2 linked regions of the Tahibacter amnicola genome follow. The protein of the gene in region 1 binds, or shares a complex with, the protein of each later gene. Links are inferred from orthologs where the notes say so. Each region holds a gene or a part of one and is shown on either strand. Other genes may lie near its edges. The genes, in order: N4264_RS24160 and N4264_RS03835.

Region 1 (3,156 bases):
CCCGGCCACGAGATCGTCGGCCGCATCGTGGCCTGTGGTGCGGCGGTGAAAGGGCGGGAGGTGGGGCAGCGCGTGGGGCTGGGGTGGTTTTCCGGCAGTTGCCAGTATTGCCATTCCTGCCTGCGCGGCGACCAGCACCTGTGCGGTAGCAGCCAGGAAACGATTGTCGGTCGCCACGGGGGATTCGCCGAGCGTGTGCGCAGCCATTGGCTCTGGGTCACGCCGCTGCCGGAAAGCCTGGCGTCGGAGGCCTGCGGCCCGCTCTTCTGCGGCGGCATCACGGTGTTCAACCCGATCCTGCTGGCCGGCGTGAAGCCGACAGACCGGGTCGGGGTGGTCGGCATCGGCGGGCTGGGGCATCTCGCCATCCAGTTTCTGCGCCGCTGGGGCTGTGAGGTCACCGCTTTTACCTCCAGCGAAGCCAAGCGCGACGAAGCGATGGCGCTCGGTGCGCACCAGGTCGTACCGAGCAACGACAAGTCCGCGATCAAGCGCTGGGCAGGCTATTTCGACTTCATCCTCGTCACCGTCAACGTGGCGCTGGAATGGCCCGCGTTCACGGCGGCACTGGCACCGCGCGGCCGGCTGCATTTTGTCGGCGCGGTGCTGGAGCCGATCCAGCTGCCGGCCTTCAGTCTGATCGGCGGGCAGAAGTCGGTGGGCGGCTCGCCGGTCGGCAGTCCCGCTACCGTTGAGACCATGCTTGGCTTCTGTGCGCGGCACGCGATCGCGCCGCAGATCGAGGTATTTCCCATGTCCCGGGTCAACGACGCGCTGGCGCACCTGGCGGCCGGCAAGGCGCGCTACCGCGTGGTGCTGAAAGCGGATTTCGACTGATTGGCGACGGCCGGCGCGCTTGCGGCCGCCGTTCACAAAGGGCACTCTCTACCGCCTGTCCGGAAGTCCGATCGGGCGCGGGAACTATTGGTTTGCCGCGCTGTCCGGAGTTTGCCTACGCATACCACCAGAGGATGTTGCGATGTTCACCAAGCTCAGCCTGGCCCTCGCCTTCGCGGCGGCGACCACCACCGCCTTCGCGGCCGAGGACAACAAGGCCATTACCGACGCCATCCACTCCCTGGTGCCGAATGCGAAGATCGACTCGATCTCCAAGTCCGCCCTGCCGGGTTTCTCCGAAGTGGTGACCGGCGGCCAGGTTGTCTATGTCAGCTCCGACGGCAAGTACCTGCTCCAGGGCAGCCTGTTCGACATCGCCAACAAGAAAGATCTCACCGAGTCGCGCCTGGCCGGCATCCGCAAGGAGCTGATCGACCAGGTACCCAAGTCCAAGCGCATCGTTTTCGCACCGAAGGACCCGAAATACACCGTGACGGTGTACACGGACATCGACTGCGGCTACTGCCGCAAGCTGCACGAGAACATCGCCCAGTACAACCAGCAGGGCATCGCGCTCGAATACCTGTGGTTCCCGCGTTCGGGCGTCGGCACGCCGTCCTATGACAAGGCCGTATCCGTCTGGTGCGCGTCCGACCGCAATCGTGCCTTCACCGACGCCAAGGCCGGCAAGGATCCGAAATCGGCCAAGTGTGACAACCCGATCGCCGAACAGTTTGAACTGGGCCAGCGGGTTGGCATCAACGGCACCCCGACGATCATTGCGCCGGACGGCACCCAGATCGGCGGATACCTCCCGCCTGAAGCCATGCGCCAGCGCCTGGACGCCCTCGCCACGGCGTCCAAGTAAGCACGCCATTGCATGATCGAAAGCGGCCCCGGAAACGGGGCCGTTTTTCTGTATGGCGGGATGCGGGCCGTCGCCGGGCGGGTTGGCGAGGGCTCCGGATGTAAACAACGTCCCGGCGGGCGAGTCCGGTTCAGTCCCAAAGATGGCGAGCGCCCGACCCCAGCGGTTATCATGCGCGCCCTTCTGAGAACCCCTCTCCGGAACGGCAATCCATGATCGTCCTTGACGGGCAACCTGCCCTGTCCGCCTTCCGTCTCGACCGCCTCAATCGTCAACTGGCCGAGATCGTCCGTGCGACGCGCCTTGTCAGCGCCCGCTTTGTCTACTTCCTCGATGCGCCCGATGGCTTGACCGACGAGGTGCGCCAGCGTATCGGCGACGTGCTCGAGGCCCGGCCCGGGCCCGCCGGCGCAGCCACTCTGTGGGTGGTGCCGCGCGTGGGAACGATCTCGCCGTGGTCGACCAAGGCCACCGATATCCTGCGCGGCTGCGGTTTCCCCGTGACGCGCGTGGAGCGCGGCCAGGCGTTCCAGATCGACGGCATTCCGGCCAAGGGCACCGCCGAGTGGAAGGCGCTGGTCCGCGTGCTGCATGACCCGATGGTGCACTCGGTCCTGACGGACCTGGCCGATGCCAACGGGCTGTTCCTGGCCGGAAATCCCGGTCCGCTGGCGCACGTGGCCCTGGGCAGCGACGGCATCGCCGCGCTTAACGAAGCCAACCAGCGCCTCGGACTGGCCTTGGCCGCGGACGAGATCGAATACCTCGCGGCGCGCTACGGGGAATTGCAGCGCGATCCGTCCGATGCCGAACTCATGATGTTCGCGCAGGCCAACTCCGAGCATTGCCGGCACAAGGTGTTCAACGCCAGCTGGACCATCGACGGCCAGGACCAGGAAAAGTCCCTGTTCGCGATGATCAAGCACACCCACCAGACTTCTCCTGCGCACACCCTGTCGGCCTATTCCGATAACGCTGCCGTGATCGCCGGCAGCGAAGGGCAGCGTTTCTTCGCCGACGCCGACGGCGTCTACCGGCCGCATGCCGAACTGATCGACTATGCGATCAAGGTGGAAACCCATAACCACCCGACGGCGATTGCGCCGTTCCCAGGCGCATCGACCGGTTCGGGTGGCGAGATCCGCGATGAAGGTGCGACTGGCCGCGGTGGCAAGCCAAAGGCCGGCCTGACCGGCTTCTCGGTGTCGCACCTGCGTATCCCCGACCTGCAGCGGCCGTGGGAGAACGACCGCGCCCTGCCACCGCGCATGGCCTCGGCCTTCGAAATCATGCGCGACGGCCCGATTGGTGCCGCGTCCTTCAACAATGAATTCGGTCGTCCCGCGCTCGGCGGGTATTTCCGCTGCTTTGAGCAGGAAACGGGCGTGCCGGGCGTGCGGCGCGGCTACGACAAGCCGATCATGATCGCCGGTGGCCTGGCCAACCTGCGC
Region 2 (3,379 bases), 5.2 Mb from region 1 along the record:
AGATTGAACGGAAACTGATATTGCCCGGTTGTTAGCACTCCGGGTCGGTGAGTGCTAATTCTAGCCGGACAATGCCGCAAGGCAATGCCTCGGCGGCGGTGGGCGGCATTTGGGGCACCCGCCGGCGGCTTTCAAGGGGGCCGGTGCGAGCCGGCGACCGGATCGGTTATCGTGCGCGGCTGCCACCCGGCACCCAGCCCCCTTCCGGATGCGCCATGTCAGTCCTGATCGCCTATTGCACCGTGCCCGATGCGGAAACGGCCGGCCGGATCGCCGGCCAGCTTGTCCAGGAGCGGCTGGCCGCATGCGTCAACAGCCTGCCGGGCGTGGCGTCCACCTACGTCTGGGAGGGCCGCCTGTGCCGGGATGCCGAGCACCTGCTGCTCATCAAGACGACCCGCGACCAGCTGCCGGCCCTGACCGCCCGTCTGGTGGCGCTGCATCCCTATGAACTCCCCGAGGTCATCGCGGTCGATGTCGCCGCTGGCAATCCGGCCTACCTGGACTGGGTGGCACGATCCGTCGGCCCCGCGCCGCCATGAGGACGCCGGCGAAACCTTCGGCCGGGCATCCCGCGTACGTCACGGAACGTCATCCACTGATTGCTGGAGTCGCAATGAGTCACCGAATTTCCCGCTTCCTGGCCGGACTGGCCGCTTTCCTCGGGATGGGCAGCGCGACAGCCCAGTCGGATGACCTGCTCCTGCCGGTGGAGAAAGCCTTCGCGCTGACCGCCACCGCACCCACCCGGGATACCGTCCGCCTCGACTGGAAAGTCGCGGACGGCTATTACCTCTACCGCTCGCGCATCAAGACGAAGGCAGCCAGCCCGGCAGTGACCCTGGGGACGCTGGACCTCGCCCCGGGCGAGAAGAAGCACGATGAGTTCCTGGGCGATGTGGAGGTCTACCACGGCAGCGCCACCGCCACGCAGTCGTTCACCCTGGCCGATCCTGCCGCCGACACGGTCGAGTTCATGCTCTCCATCCAGGGCTGCCACGAACTGGACCCGAAGATCTGCTACCCCCCGTCGAACACCAAGGTGAGCCTGCGCCTGCCGCCGGTCACCGCCACGACCGCAGCGGCGCTGCGCGAGCCGGCCCCGGCCCCGGTGGAAACCCTGCCGGTTGCCGCACCGGCCGCCTCGACTTCGCTCAAGGACGCACTCGGCCAGATCGGTGGCAAGGCCATTGCCACACCGGCCGACCCGGCGGAAGGCGAGGCCGGCCTGCCGCTGCCGCCGGAGCAGGCCTTCCGTTTCGAAGCCATTGCCAGCAGCCCGACCGAGCTGCTGGCCCGCTGGACCATGCCCAAGGGCTACTACCTCTATCGCGACAAGACACAGCTGACGGTCAAGGGTGATGCCGGCATCCAGCTCGGCGCACCGCGCTGGCCCGAGGGCAAGCTGCACAAGGACGAAAAGTTCGGCATGGTCACGGTGTTCTTCGACCAGGTCGAGCTGCCGATTCCCTTGATCCTGCCCAAGCCCGGCGGCGCCGTGATGACGCTCGAGGCCAGCTTCCAGGGCTGCGAGGACAACGGCGTGTGCTATCCCGTGATGACCCGCACTGTCTCTATCGACTTGCCGGCGGCAACCGCCGAGCAGGTGGCGGCTTCGCAGAAGACCCCGGTCGCGAGCACTGATGCCGCGGGCGAACAGTCGGAAGAACAGGTCCTTGCCGCGCGCCTTTCCAGCGACCGGCTGATGACCCTGCTCTGGTTCTTCGGATTCGGCCTGCTGCTGGCGTTCACACCGTGTGTCTTTCCGATGCTGCCGATCCTCTCGGGCATCATCGCCGGCGCCGGCGAGAACGTCTCCACGAAACGGGCCCTGGTGCTGTCGCTGGTGTATGTACTGGCGTCCACGGCGATCTTCACCATCGCAGGCGTCGTGGCCGGGCTGGTCGGCGCCAATCTGCAGGCCGTGTTCCAGAAGCCCTGGATCCTGTGGAGTTTCGCCGGTCTTTTCGTCGCGCTGTCGCTGTCGATGTTCGGCTTCTACGAACTGCAGCTGCCCTCGTCGTGGCAGAGCCGCATTGCGACGGTCAGCAATCGCCAGCAGGGCGGATCGCTCATCGGCGTGGCCATCATGGGCGTGCTGTCGGCCCTGATCGTGGGCCCCTGCGTCGCGCCGCCGCTGGCTGCGGCCGTGCTGTACATCAGCCAGACGCGCGACCCGTTCTTCGGCGGCCTGGCCCTGTTCGTCCTTTCGCTGGGCATGGGCGCACCCCTGGTGGTCGCCGGCACGGCGGCCGGCCGCTTCCTGCCGCGCGCCGGCGCGTGGATGGACGCGGTCAAGTCCGTGTTCGGCGTGAGTTTCCTGGCCCTGGCCATCTGGATGCTGTCGCGCATCCTCGATCCGACCTGGATCATGCTGATGAGCGGCGCACTGGCGATCGCCTGCGCCGTGTTCCTGGGCGCACTGGAACGCCTGCCGGAACACGCTTCGGGCTGGCGCACGCTGTGGAAGAGCCTGGGCGTGCTGCTGCTGATCTTCGGTGCTGCGCAACTGGTCGGCGTGGCCGCCGGATCGCGCGACCTGCTGCAGCCGCTCAAGGGGCTGGGCGGCGGCGGCGCGCCGGTGGAAGAGAAGGGGCTGCCCTTCCGCACCATCAAGAGCGTCGACGACCTCGACCGCGAACTCGCCGCCGGCAAGACGGTGATGCTCGACTTCTATGCCGACTGGTGCGTCGCGTGCAAGGAAATGGAACACCTCACCTTTACCGAGCCGTCCGTGCACCAGGCGCTTTCCGGCATCACCCTGCTCAAGGCTGACGTCACTGCCAACGACGACGTCGACCAGGCGCTGATGAAGCGCTTCGGCCTGGTCGGCCCGCCGGCCACGCTGTTCTTCGATGCGAGTGGCCAGGAAGTCCGCCCGCGACGCCTGATCGGCTTCGAGGCCGCAGACAAGTTCGTCGCCCGCGTGCAGCAGGTGCCGCGCGGATGAGCGTCAAACGCACCATTGGGGTCATCGCCCTGGCGCTGGCGGCCGGCACGGCCGGCCTGGTTTCCGGCACCTTCCTCACCGGGCAGGTACCGCCGCCCTGGATTACCTCGCCCCTCAGCCGTACCGAGTTTGGTCGCAAGCTCGCCGATGCCTGGATCGAAGCCGCTGCGCCGCGCGCACCGCAGGGTGTCGTCGTTGCCGGCAAGGGCGACCGCCGCCCCGACCTTTCCCTGCTGCAACTGGATGGCAGCACCACGGAGCTGGCGCAATGGGACGGCAAGGTCGTCTTGCTCAATTTCTGGGCGACCTGGTGCGCGCCCTGCCGCGAGGAGATGCCTGCCCTGGACAAGTTCCAGCAGGCCTGGTCGCCCAAGGGCGTGCAGGTGGTCGGACTGGCACTGGACGATGCGGCTTCGGTGAAGGAATTTC

The links.
Region 2: the proteins of N4264_RS24160 (region 1) and N4264_RS03835 are in contact, whole or in part, in a crystal structure (PDB 1JZD), measured with the Escherichia coli proteins. The link is inferred for Tahibacter amnicola from one-to-one orthologs.

Annotation. Positions count from the first base shown.
Region 1 is NZ_CP104694.1:6,093,032-6,096,187, reverse strand. The notes cover bases 1-2,842. They hold N4264_RS24160 (DsbC family protein), read left to right. Parts: upstream 1-979; coding sequence 980-1,705; downstream 1,706-2,842. Other genes in these bases: purL (phosphoribosylformylglycinamidine synthase), read left to right, coding at 1,918-2,842; ahr (NADPH-dependent aldehyde reductase Ahr), read left to right, coding at 1-837. Also shown: more of purL, read left to right, coding at 2,843-3,156. UniProt on the Escherichia coli protein: Acts as a disulfide isomerase, interacting with incorrectly folded proteins to correct non-native disulfide bonds.
Region 2 is NZ_CP104694.1:918,859-922,237, reverse strand. The notes cover bases 219-3,283. They hold N4264_RS03835 (protein-disulfide reductase DsbD), read left to right. Parts: upstream 219-616; coding sequence 617-2,950; downstream 2,951-3,283. Other genes in these bases: N4264_RS03830 (TlpA family protein disulfide reductase), read left to right, coding at 2,947-3,283; cutA (divalent-cation tolerance protein CutA), read left to right, coding at 219-542. Also shown: more of cutA, read left to right, coding at 216-218; more of N4264_RS03830, read left to right, coding at 3,284-3,379. UniProt on the Escherichia coli protein: Required to facilitate the formation of correct disulfide bonds in some periplasmic proteins and for the assembly of the periplasmic c-type cytochromes.